4 regions of the Pantoea sp. X-Soil-OKNW-556 genome follow, and region 1 is predicted to be linked to each of the others. Evidence: riboswitches for the same ligand, from Rfam matches in the RefSeq annotation. Region 1 holds a riboswitch; each other region holds the start of a gene.
What was found. A riboswitch is a leader RNA that binds a small molecule or an ion and turns the genes downstream of it on or off. The one in region 1 is predicted to bind thiamine pyrophosphate.
Positions count from the first base shown of each region.

Region 1 (3,145 bases):
TTCTCAGTACTTGATCCTGTTGATTAGCAGAAAACCGGGAACAACATTCAGCCTTAAGATGCAGCAAAAAAGTTTTGTTCTGTTGTTCTTTGGTATAGTTGCTATACCTTGATATCGTCAGCCATATTGTCTAGGATTTTTTCCGGAAGCCAGCGCTGTGCTGGCTCCTGGCCTTAAGTGGGGCTGTATGGCAATCACCGGACGGCTAACATCCTTCGGTTAAGCTAACGAGTTACTCTTCTTAAGAAGCGATAGTCATGTTTTCAGGATTAACCTCAGGAGCTGCAAAATGGCTGATGATTTAAAGAGAAAACAACCGGAAGACAAACGCTTTATTAGTCTTACTGAAACCTGGGAGGTTGAGTATTGGACGAACACCCTGGAAGTGAGCGCGACACAATTGCGTACCGCTGTTGCTAACGTAGGTAATGGTACTGAGAAAGTTAAGCAGTACTTGAATCAATATCAGCGAAAGTGATTTTCAGGAAGAAAATAACTGACTAACCCCGTTCTGCGGGGTTTTTTACTTATGCTGGCGCGCGGGTTTATAGTGAGGATGCATGTTGTTTACGTATGATTTCATAATGCCTTTATGAAAAGCAATCAAATAAAAAATTTAAAAAAGTAGAGTGGTCGTTATGGTAAATAAATAGAATTTGATCTTCAACCATCCTGTCGTTTCATGTGGTAGACTTCGTATGAAGTCATAATGTTCTGATTTCATGTTTCTAACAGTAAAACTGCCTTTTCTAACAGTAAAACTGCCTTTTCTGACAATAAGTGGCAAGAAGAAATATAAATCTTTTTGGAAGGTAAAGAAAGCCCCTCCATTCTGAGCAAGGGTCATTCCATTGGGTAAGTATCCAGATTTTTCACGAAAGAGAGTACATAACATAATGTGTCTTTCGGTTTTTAACGCGGAATATCCATATGTTGTGATTGTAGAGGCGAGAAATAACGAAAATAAAATAGCAGATACAACGTTCATGTCATTTACCTACCGAATTATAGAAAAGTTCACCAAGGTATTCGCCTTTATCTGAAGCGTATTCCAATATAACCACCAGCAAGTCCTCCAGAGAAGCGACCAATCTCGGTGTATTTTTTCTTAGAACATTCATCTTCCCGGCCAATTGAGCAAGCCTCATCGATTTCATTAATTGAGTGAATTGCATGTTGTTCTGGTTCTGACTGAAATTTTGGCATTAATGCGGCTGGAGCCTAAGCCGCTAAACCAGTCTCTCGCGAGACAGGGGGGTCTTCTTTCACATAGCCAGGATAAGCGTTAGACGGTGTGATTTTAGCCTTGCAAGGACATGAACTGTGGCTATCAAGCGATCCGGCAATACGTTTTTTATCGGGGCCGCTGGTGTAAAAAGGTATGCCTCCGATAATCTTGTAGGTCTTACCATCTTTCCCACAGGTAACAGGATTGCCTTCTTGCGCCTGCGGTGATTTTGCCGCCGCATGACGTCCTGTCTCCCTGACAAAGCACAATTCCTTTTGCCATAAATCCTTCATCTTGTTGTGGGAATAATCTCGGTGGTCATTTTACAAGCAACGACCACATGCGCAATGTGTATTTGTTTTCAATCGTAGTGCTGCGATTTATCACGCGAACTTGAAGTTTTACGCGATAAATCGCGCCGCTACGCAACGTATGGGGAAAAAGCCCAGCGGTATATTGAGCAGGGCGGGCTTGCGTCAGCAAGTCACTTGCCCTAATCTGCCAGTCATATAAATGACTCGGGGTGCCCTTCCTTGTGAAGGCTGAGAAATACCCGTACCACCTGATCTGGATAATGCCAGCGTAGGGAAGTCAGATGCCTGACCGCATTCGCCTTCTTGATCGCCGGTTGGGAGCTTTATGAAACAACCTGACCTTCTTTCCTCCGCGCAACTCGCGCACTCGCTTCAGTTACTGCAACAACATGCTTCGCTGGTACATTGCATGACCAATGATGTGGTACAGACCTTTACCGCTAATGTCCTGTTGGCACTGCGTGCCTCACCTGCCATGGTGATCGACGCTGATGAGGCCGCACAGTTCAGCGGTTATGCCGATGCTCTGCTCATTAACGTGGGTACGTTGACGCGCGATCGCAGCATCGCCATGCAGGCTGCGGTAGAGGCGGCAAACCGTGCCGGCACACCCTGGACGCTCGACCCGGTCGCAGTGGGCGCGTTAACCTTTCGCACCGAATTTTGTCAGCAGCTATTGACCCAGCAACCGGCAGCCATCCGTGGCAACGCCTCGGAAATCCTTGCCCTGGCGAACCAGGCGGCGGGCGGGCGTGGCGTGGACAGCATGCATCAGGCTGACGCCGCACTCAGCGCTGCTCAACAGTTGGCGCACGATTACCGCAGCATCGTGGCGGTAACCGGCGAAGTGGATTACGTTACCGATGGTCAGCATACCTTTGCCATCCCGGGCGGCAGCCCACTGATGACACGCGTAGTGGGGACAGGTTGTGCACTGTCGGCAGTGGTGGCGGCTTTTGCCAGCCTGCCGGGTGAACGTCTGCAACATGTGGCGGCAGCTTGTCGGGTCATGTCACTGGCCGGTGAACGGGCGGCACGTCAGGTCCAGGGGCCGGGCAGCTTTGTTGCTGCCTTTTTGGATGCGCTGTGGACACTGGAGGTGACGCCATGAAACGTATTAACGCATTGACTATTGCCGGTACTGACCCCAGCGGTGGTGCTGGAATTCAGGCCGATCTCAAAGCCTTCTCCGCGCTGGGTGCCTATGGCACCAGCGTCATTACCGCGCTGGTGGCCCAGAATACCCGTGGTGTGCAGTCGGTCTATCGTATCGAACCAGATTTTGTCGGAGCGCAGCTGGATTCGGTGCTCGATGATGTGCGTATCGACACGGCAAAAATTGGCATGCTGGCGGAAACGGCGGTGGTGGAAATTGTCGCTGACAAGCTGAAGCGTGCCAGCCTGCCGTTCGTGGTGCTGGACACCGTTATGATTGCCAAAAGTGGCGATGCGTTGTTATCACCGGATGCCATCGCCAGCCTGCGTGAGTTGTTGTTACCACAGGTATCGTTGATTACGCCGAATTTGCCAGAAGCCGCGGCGCTGCTTGGCCGCAGTGTGGCGCAGGATGAGAAGACGATGCTGATGCAGGGGGATGCATTGC
Region 1 covers NZ_AP035990.1:2,980,051-2,983,195, reverse strand. Annotated here, with positions in the region: gene AC6I8T_RS13990 (DUF3606 domain-containing protein) at 290-478, shown strand; gene AC6I8T_RS13985 (hypothetical protein) at 1,036-1,206, opposite strand; TPP riboswitch at 1,738-1,834, shown strand; gene thiM (hydroxyethylthiazole kinase) at 1,868-2,653, shown strand; gene thiD (bifunctional hydroxymethylpyrimidine kinase/phosphomethylpyrimidine kinase) at 2,650-3,145, shown strand, end outside.

Region 2 (3,145 bases), on a different replicon from region 1:
ACCGACGATCAAATCTTCAGTGGTGTAGGGGAATACCTGAAAGCCATCGGCGCAAAGGATGCGTGCCGCTTCCACCAGCGCGAAGGGATCAGGTTGTAGCGTGTCGGCATGGCCGATCACCTCCAGCTTGATCCACGGGGTGTTAAACAATTCACGCGCCATCTGCGCTGTGGTCACGGCTTCCTGCACCGTGTGGCACCCGGCGGTGTTCGGCAGCACGCGTACATCCAGTTGCGCAAGTAGTTCACGGAAGGCGGCCCCAGCGGCCCCTTCACGCCGCAGACTGACAGTAATGATCTCGCTGCCGCCAGCCGCAATCGCCTGCTGCAAAATTGCCGGTGAGGGATAACCTGCGGTACCAAGCAGAAAGCGGGATTGCGGTTCAAAGCCATAAAACATCATTAGCCCCCCTGCATCGGTGATAACACTTCGAGCTGACAACCCTCTTCCAGTTGCTGACTGTCGTAGCGGGATTTGGGGACAAAAGTACCGTTGTAGGCGGTTGCCACGCAGGCCACGTCAATCTGCTGCTCACGCAGCAGTTCGGTCAGGGTACGGGCGGCCGTCAGCACCGGGCGACCGTTAAGCTGAATATTCATGAAGTTGTTCCGAAGTTAAACGCTGCATCAGTTGTTCCGCCATCAGCGGAGCCAGCAGGAAGCCGTGGCGGTACATCCCGTTAAGGTAAAATGTCCCGTTTTGATAGTGAATTTCCGGCAGATTTGCCGGATACGCCGGACGCAAACCGCTGGCGCTTTCGACAATACGCGCTTCGGCCAACGCCGGGTGGATGGCCCAGGCCGCGCTCAGCAACTCCATCATGGCACGGGCGCTGATCGGGCTGGCATCATGGCTTTCGACCATAGTTGCACCGAGCATAAAATGGCCGCCGCGACGCGGCACCAGATAGCAGGGAAAGCGCGGATGCAGCAGACGAATCGGGCGTGAGAAGCGCACCTCATCGCTGTGTAAAATCAACATCTCGCCACGCACCGCCCGCAGGCCTGGCAACGCTGTTGCCGCATGGATGCCCCGGCAGTCAATCACCTGCCCCGACGGCTTCCCGTGGTGAAAAGCCACCCCACGTTGCTGCAACTTTTCACGCATTTCATTCAGTGCCAGGCGAGGATCGAGATGCCCCTCCTGCGCAAAAAACAGACCACGGGCAAAGCGCCCGGCGAGGGCTGGCTCCACGTCTGCCGGATCAATCCATTGATGTTGTTCGGTCATGCGGGCAAAGCGGTTCAGTTCCTGGCTGTCGCGTGGTGGTGCCACCACCAGCGTGCCCTGATGTTCAACGCAACTGACGCGTTGTTGCCACCAGGCTGCGGAGTGCTGCCCCAGCTCAATGACGGCGCGTGGTGCGCTTTCTGCTTCACACCAGGGTGCGAGCATACCCCCGGCAAACCAGGAGGCGGGCTGACGCGTGTCATCACTAATCACTTCAAGCTGTTCACCGCGTTCGACGAGTAAGGTCGCCACACACAGGCCCGCAACACCGCCACCGAGTACAGACCAGCGGCTCATAGCGGGTATTCCGTAATACAAAGGGGAGAATTCACATCGGCCTCTCAGTTTTCGCACTGAGACCCGGGATACAGGAGGAGGGAAATGACACGCGCAACGGAAAAACGTCCCGATGTCAGACAGCCGAAATGACAGGCTGTCAGTCTTCCTACGCCAGTATCAACTGGGTCAGGTTCAAAGGGTCGCTAAGCCGCGCAGTGCGCTTTTAGCCTCTCAGTCTCTTGAGCGAGACTCCCCCGACGCGTCTATTTGTATTGCAGCCGCCAGGCTACGTCAAGTGTAAGCCCGGCAACAAAGCCTAACCTTTAAAAATTCCCTGTTTCAGGTTCATCCATTTTTCTCCATGATTTGCGCGTATTCTCGTCCCCTCATCCTGAAATCCGGCAGGTAAATTATGTGTGCTGATTCAATCATTTCAGCCATTCTGGTGTGTATATTCGGCGTGATCATTTTGTGGGTGGTGTTCTGCCCCTGAGCCGTCAGGCAAAATAAGAGTAGCGATGCCAGGTGAGCAGCGGAATTTTGCTGTCACTGAACGACTGACCGCTGCCCGGCTGTTGCAACAGGGCGAGGCACAGATCGATCTCCCGACGAATATCATGGCCGAGCACCAAATCCAGGGTGCCGTTCTCCAGCAGCAGTCGGCTCGCTTCACTCAATTCATGGCCGATAAATATCACCTGATCCTGTACGCCAAAATCGGTTAACGCGCGCGCCACCCCTTCGTTACCGCCTGCGGTGTTGTAGATCCCTGCCAACGGGTTCCCCCGCTCCAGCCATTTTTTTACGCTGAGATACGCGGTTTCCGCTTCGTCGTTAATGTTGACGCGATCACGAATGGTTAACCAGGGGAATGCCTCGCGCAACACGCGGCGAAAGCCAATCTCACGCTCCTCCTGGGTACGATAGGTCGAACTACAAATCAGCAGAATATTGCCCGATTGCTGTGCGGGCAGCATACGGCCCATAAACCAGCCCGCAGTGGCTCCGGCAGCGACCTGATCGATACCCACATAGGCGCTGCGCCGCGAATTGGGCAGATCGCTGGTCAGACAAATGACCGGGACCCCATCATCAATCGCCGCTTTAACCGCACGATTTATTTTTACCTCATCGCGACACACCAGGATGATGCCGCTACTGGTGGCGGCTCGCCGGGTAATCAGTTGGCTGAAGCGTTCGGCATTGAATTGCACGTTCGGCACGCTATCGAGGCTGAAATGGAGCTGGGGATAATCATTGATAGCAGCGCGTACCTGTTGCTCCACCTGATGGAGAAAACTGGAACCGGATTCGCAAATAATCGCAATGCGCGTTCTGTTAGCACTCGGGTTGCCGGTATCTGCGTTCAATCCCAGCCGCTGCATCGCGTCTGCCACTTTTTTGCGCGTCACTTCCCTTACGCCTTCGCGACCATTCAGCACCCGGTCAACGGTGGCGGGACTGACGGCAGCTTCCTGCGCGATTTGTTTGATCGACGGCGATTTCCAGTGATGTTGCTTCATGGCATGTCCTGATGTCATCTACCTCACAGGCAATCAGTATCCGTACATCCTGGCAAAAAGCCAAATCCATCAAGCGCATGAAATACAAGTAATTATTCACATTTGATGTTAGT
Region 2 covers NZ_AP035991.1:503,255-506,399, forward strand. Annotated here, with positions in the region: gene AC6I8T_RS22995 (thiazole synthase) at 1-399, opposite strand, end outside; gene thiS (sulfur carrier protein ThiS) at 402-599, opposite strand; gene AC6I8T_RS23005 (FAD-dependent oxidoreductase) at 583-1,527, opposite strand; TPP riboswitch at 1,656-1,775, opposite strand; gene AC6I8T_RS23010 (LacI family DNA-binding transcriptional regulator) at 2,007-3,032, opposite strand.
Region 2: linked by a shared signal. The riboswitch ahead of AC6I8T_RS23005 (FAD-dependent oxidoreductase) and the one ahead of thiM (hydroxyethylthiazole kinase) in region 1 are both predicted to bind thiamine pyrophosphate.

Region 3 (3,145 bases), 2.2 Mb from region 1:
TGTTGAATCGCCCCGGCGACGCCGCCACGCAGGCCATCAGTCACTACCGCCAGCAAAGGCGGGAGCAACAACAACAAGGCTAAACCGATCAATAAGCCATCGCTGAGGCGCGCGCGCCAGCTATCCTGGGGATCGCGCCAGCCGCGTATCTGCTGACTTCCGCTCGGAATAGCTTGGCTGAAGCGCTGGCTCAGCAACACCAGCAGCAGGCAGCAGCCCAGTTGCAGCAGCGCCAGCAGGGCCGCGCGACCGGGATCGTAGTCAAAACTCAGCGCCTGAAAAATTGCCAGCTCCAGCGTGGTGGCCTGCGGGCCACCGCCCAGTGCCAGCACGGTGGCAAAACTGGCAAAGCACAGCATAAAAATCAGCGCGGCGGTGGGCAAAATCTGCCGCCGCAGCCACGGCCATTCGAGTAAGCGGAACAGGTTCCAACTGCGCAGGCCGAGCTGCGCCGCCAGCTGACGTTGCTCGCCCGGGATGCTTTCCAGCGACTGCAACAGCATGCGCGTGGCCAGCGGCAGATTGAAGAACACATGTGCCAGCAGAATGCCCTGCAACCCATAGGGTGAGAAGTGATAATCGATACCTACCAGGCTGCACAGCTGGGCCAGCCAGCCGCTGCGACCATAGACGCTCAGCAGGCCGAATATTGCCACCAGCACCGGTAGCACCAGCGTCATGGCGCACAGGCGTAACAGCAGGTTACGTCCGGGAAAACGTCGACGGTACAGGGCGCGCGCCAGCGGGATCGCGGGGATGACTGAGAACAGCGCCGACAGTAACGCCTGCCAGAAGGAGAAAGCCAGTACGTGATGCAGATAGTCATCGGTGAGCAGGCCACGCCAGTCACCGATGGGGGCTGACATCAACAGCGCACCAAACGCCAGCAGCGCCACCGCGCATAACAAGAGCGCGGTGAAACTGCCGGGCAGCAGCCAGCCGGGAATTAACGGCTGACGGCGCGTTGCCATGCACTTATCCAGTCGGCGCGATGGTCGGCAACCTCAGTCGGGCTATATTGCAGCGCCGTTTGCGGTACGTTTAGCGTCTGATAACCGGCAGGCAACTCGCTTTTAATCACCGGATACATCCAGTTGCCGGTCGGGATGGTCTGCTGGAAGGCCGGGGATACCATAAACTGCATAAATTGCTGCGCCAGTTTTGGTTGTTTGCTGCTGGCGAGCTGTGCCGCCACTTCAACCTGCATGTAATGGCCTTCGCTGAACGGCGCTGCCGCGTAGTTTTCTTTCTTCTCTTCAATGATGTGATAAGCCGGGGAGGTGGTGTAACTCAGCACCAGATCGCCTTCACCTTTCAGGAACAGGCCATAAGCTTCACTCCAGCCTTTGGTGACGGTGACGGTTTTTTGCGCCAGTTTTTGCCAGGCTTCCGGCGCTTTGTCGCCATACACCTTTTGCATCCACAGCAGCAGGCCAAGTCCGGGGGTGCTGGTACGTGGATCTTCATAGATCACGCGCCATTTTTCAGGGCTTTCTACCAACTCTTTCAGACTTTTGGGCGGGTTCTTCAGTTTGTTTTTGTCATAGACAAAGGCGAAGTAGCCATAGTCGAACGGGATAAAGGTGTCGTTGTGCCAGCCATCTGGCAGTTGGAGTGCGCCGGTATCCACCTGGCTTTTGGCAAACAGGCCGGTTTTTTCTGCCGCCTGCACCAGATTGTTATCGAGGCCCAGCACGATATCCGCTTTGCTGTTTTTGCCTTCCATACGGACACGATTGAGCAGCGACACGCCATCTTCGAGCGCGACATATTTCAGCTCACAGCCGCACTGGGCTTCAAAGGCTTTTTTTACTGCCGGACCGGGTCCCCAATCGGCAGAGAATGAATCGTAGGTGTAGACGGTCAGTACCGGTTTGGCAGCCAGCGCTGGGGCAGAAATCAGCAGCAGCACGGGCAGAACTTTTTTAAACACTTTGCGCTCCTTGAGGAGAAGATAAGGTTGAGTCGCAAAGGATCTGAGCAGTGAGGCATCTCAAATCCCTACGCCGGTATTAACCGGATCAGGTTCGACGGGTCTCTCTCAGCCCCTGTAATGCAGGGCACCCCGTTGAGAACGGCTCATTCTAGTCATTTCCGGCTCAGGGCGAAAGGTTCACAGCTCCGGCGGGGCAAACCAGGCGGATTTAAAGTCAAACCAGCCAAGGGTATTCATGCGCACACCACGCATACTGCGCTGGCCTTCCAGCAGCAACCAGTGATGAAACAGCGGATGCAGGTAGTCACTGTCCACCAGTTGCTTGCTCCATTCCGCCAGCGGTAGCGTTTTTTCGCGCCAGCGTTCAGCCGCGCTTTGCCAGTCTATTGGGATGCATTGCTGCATCAGCGGCAGCTCATACAATTGAGCGAACAGCGAGTAATCCAGCGGCAGGGTGAAGTTGACACTGCCAAGCCAGATATCGCTTTCGCCTTCACCGTTAAACCATGCTTCGTAACTCAGTTCACGGGTGATTAACTCTACGCCCTGCTGCGCCAGCAGTGGGCGCAGCGCATTGGCGATCCCTTCATGCTCAACATGATGGCTGTACCAGCTGATGGTCAGTTGGGTGAGATGCTGTGGTTTGCTGACTGGGGTTAAGTCGCGGCGGTGGTGCCAGCGAGGAATCAAGCCATAGGCCGGGAACCAGTAGCGTTGATACCCTACCCCGGCGTTGTTCAGCAGGGCGATAGGGTTAAACAGATAGCTGACCCAGCGGCGGAAATGGGCATCGCGTCCCTGCTCTGAACGTTGGTCATACAGCAGAAAATAGCAACCCTCTTCCAGGCGGCTCTCCTCCGATTTTTCATCGGCGGTTTCGCCCTGCAACTTCACTCCGGCATACACCAGTTCGTCGCTGATTTCCGGTAATACCCAGATTGAGACATCATCAATCAACGCGCGGTAGCCGAAGTAGTCATCAAAAGCGGCAATTTTAAGTTGGCTTTGCTGGTTGCGCACCACGCTGTAGGGGCCGGTGCCAATCGGCTGACGGGCGAAATCGCGAACCGTTTGCCACTCGCGCGGCAAGATCATCGCGCTGACGCTGCCAAGCAACCACGGTAGCCAGTTATCGGGTTGAGTCAGTTGAATATCCAGCGTCCAGGGGGCAGGGGAGTGAAGTTTGGCAATATGGGAGAACAGCGGTTG
Region 3 covers NZ_AP035990.1:785,418-788,562, forward strand. Annotated here, with positions in the region: gene thiP (thiamine/thiamine pyrophosphate ABC transporter permease ThiP) at 1-971, opposite strand, end outside; gene thiB (thiamine ABC transporter substrate binding subunit) at 947-1,933, opposite strand; TPP riboswitch at 1,981-2,078, opposite strand; gene sgrR (HTH-type transcriptional regulator SgrR) at 2,114-3,145, opposite strand, start outside.
Region 3: linked by a shared signal. The riboswitch ahead of thiB (thiamine ABC transporter substrate binding subunit) and the one ahead of thiM (hydroxyethylthiazole kinase) in region 1 are both predicted to bind thiamine pyrophosphate.

Region 4 (3,145 bases), 2.7 Mb from region 1:
CAGGGCGCGCAGATAACGATCGTTCTTCAGTTCACTCATAATTGGCTCTCTCACTGACAGGGCGCCAGTGTAGCATTTTCACAGCGCGCTGGCGCGACAGTGGGCAACGGTATCTTCAATCAGACGTCGCGCGACGGTACCCGGCGGCGGTAATAAAGGTAACGCATCGTAGCGGAACCAGCCGGCATCCAGCAGTTCTTTGCCGTCATGCTGTAGCTCCCCGCCATCGTATTCCGCCATATAGGCCATCATCAGCGAATGGGGGAATGGCCAGGGTTGTGAGGTGACGTAACGTACGTTTTTCACTCGTACATTGCTCTCTTCCATCACCTCACGCGCCACTGCCTGTTCGAGGGTTTCCCCCACTTCAACAAAACCGGCCAGTACGGTGTAGACGTTGTTACGATGCTTTGCGTGGTTCGCCAGCAGGATCTCATCTCCGCGCCGAATCGCCACAATGATGCAGGGCGCGATTTGCGGATAATAGCGTTCACGGCAGTGACCGCACAGGCAAGCAAACTCACGTTTGCTCAAATGCATTTCGTGGCCGCAATAGCCGCACCAGCGATGCGAACGAAAGAATTCCGCCAGTTGCACGCCACGCCCGGCAAGCTGGAACAGGCCGACATCTTCGTCAATCAACTGGCGTACTGAGCCCATATTGTCAGAACGTGATTCACGCACCAGCCAGACGTTTTCACCCTGCCATTCGCCAATCACCATGCCGCTGCTGCCCGCCAGATCGAATTGTTCCGCCGTCCCGTGCGGCAGCTCACCCTGTGGCAGCCAAAGTTTTTGTTCATGGCTGACAATCCACCAGCCAGCGTCTACGCTTGAGATCTCACGTTGCATTTAAATCGTCATCCTTAGCGTCTATTCGCAGAATGAACCACTATAACCCACATGGAGCCTTGTATGCTTACTCAGTTAGATGACCTGACCGAGCGTGTAGGCCGCGGTAACGAATTGGTCGATTCATGGCTACACGCGCGTCGTCAGCTACTTGTGACTTACTACCAGTTGGTTGGCATGAAGCCCAAAAAAGATGCGTTGAGTGCCCTGGACGAACAGGCGCTGGATGCCTTTTGTCATAACCTGGTGGATTATCTCTCCGCCGGCCATTTCAGCATTTATGAACATATTATCAGTGAGATGCAAGGTGACAGCCCGATGATCGCCGCCGCGCAAATCTACCCGTCACTGGAAGCCAATACCGAACGAATGATGCAACTGTATGACGGCCATCTTCAACAGGCCATCACCGATGACAACTGCGTCACCTTCCAGCAGGCGCTGTCTGAAGTGGGTGAAGTGCTGGAGTCGCGTTTTACGCTGGAAGATAAGCTGGTGCATCTGGCATGGGACAATCAGCTGGCGCATACGCCGGTAGCGAATGAAAGCATCATCGCCCGCCCTGCTTAGCCGCCCGCATTTGTAAAAGACTTGTTATTCGTAAAAAGCCCTTCTATGCTACGAGGGCTTTTTTATTTTACGGTTTAACACCGTAAATATTTTCTTGTCGGAGTGCCCATTTTGGGCTGAGACCGTTAATTCGGGATCCGCGGAACCTGATCAGGTTAGTACCTGCGAAGGGAACAAGAGTAAATATCACAGCCGGTGCGCGCGCCGTTTCTGTTACTCCTTCCGGACTCCGGACAAGCAACTTCCATCATTTACAGGAAACTTGCTATGTCTGTTGTAAAAACTTCTCGTCGTGAACAACGCGCCCAGGCGCAGGAATTTATTGATTCCCTCCAGGGCACTGCCTTCCCCAATTCTAAACGTATCTGGATCACCGGCAGTCGTGATGATATTCGTGTGCCGATGCGTGAGATTCAGCTCAGCCCGACCCTGACCGGCGGCAGTAAAGATAATCCGCAATACGAAGCCAACGAACCGGTGCCGATATATGACACGGCCGGGGCTTACGGCGATCCGCATGCATCGATTGATGTTCATCGGGGGTTGAGCAAACTGCGCGCCAACTGGATCGCGGAACGCGGCGACAGTGAAACCATCGACCAGCTCAGCTCCAGCTATACACAGCAACGCCTGGCAGATGAGGGGCTGGATCACCTGCGTTTTGAACATCTGCCCCAACCGCGACGTGCCAAAGCAGGCCGCCGTGTTACCCAGTTGCATTATGCGCGTCAGGGCGTCATTACCCCGGAAATGGAGTTTATTGCACTTCGTGAAAACATGGGGCGCGAGCGCATCCGTGGCGAAGTGTTGCTACAACAACATCCTGGCCATAGCTTTGGTGCGCATCTGCCGGAAAATATCACCGCCGAGTTCGTGCGTCAGGAAGTCGCCGCAGGGCGAGCCATCATCCCATCCAACATTAACCACCCTGAATCTGAGCCGATGATCATTGGCCGCAATTTTCTGGTCAAAGTGAATGCCAACATCGGCAACTCGGCGGTCAGCTCCTCAATTGAAGAGGAAGTGGAGAAACTGGTGTGGTCGACACGCTGGGGGGCTGACACGGTGATGGATCTCTCGACCGGCCGTTATATCCATGAAACACGCGAGTGGATTTTGCGTAACAGCCCGGTGCCGATTGGCACCGTACCGATTTATCAGGCGCTGGAGAAGGTAAACGGCATCGCGGAAGATCTGAATTGGGAAATCTTCCGCGACACCTTGCTGGAGCAAGCCGAACAAGGCGTTGACTACTTCACCATCCACGCCGGCGTGCTGCTGCGTTATGTGCCGATGACGGCGAAACGTCTGACCGGCATCGTTTCGCGTGGCGGTTCAATCATGGCGAAGTGGTGTTTGTCGCACCATCAGGAGAGTTTCCTGTATCTGCACTTCCGTGAGATTTGCGAAATCTGTGCTGCCTATGATGTTGCTCTGTCGCTGGGTGATGGACTGCGTCCGGGTTCGATTCAGGATGCCAACGATGAAGCGCAGTTTGCCGAGCTACATACGCTGGGTGAGCTGACCAAAATCGCCTGGGAATATGATGTGCAGGTGATGATCGAAGGTCCGGGGCATGTGCCGATGCAGATGATTCGCCGCAATATGACCGAACAACTGGAACATTGTCACGAAGCCCCGTTCTATACCCTCGGCCCACTGACCACCGATATCGCCCCCGGCTACGATCATTTCACTTCTGGCATCGGTGCCGCGATGATTG
Region 4 covers NZ_AP035990.1:280,331-283,475, reverse strand. Annotated here, with positions in the region: gene hemE (uroporphyrinogen decarboxylase) at 1-39, opposite strand, end outside; gene nudC (NAD(+) diphosphatase) at 79-852, opposite strand; gene AC6I8T_RS01250 (Rsd/AlgQ family anti-sigma factor) at 916-1,422, shown strand; TPP riboswitch at 1,511-1,612, shown strand; gene thiC (phosphomethylpyrimidine synthase ThiC) at 1,690-3,145, shown strand, end outside.
Region 4: linked by a shared signal. The riboswitch ahead of thiC (phosphomethylpyrimidine synthase ThiC) and the one ahead of thiM (hydroxyethylthiazole kinase) in region 1 are both predicted to bind thiamine pyrophosphate.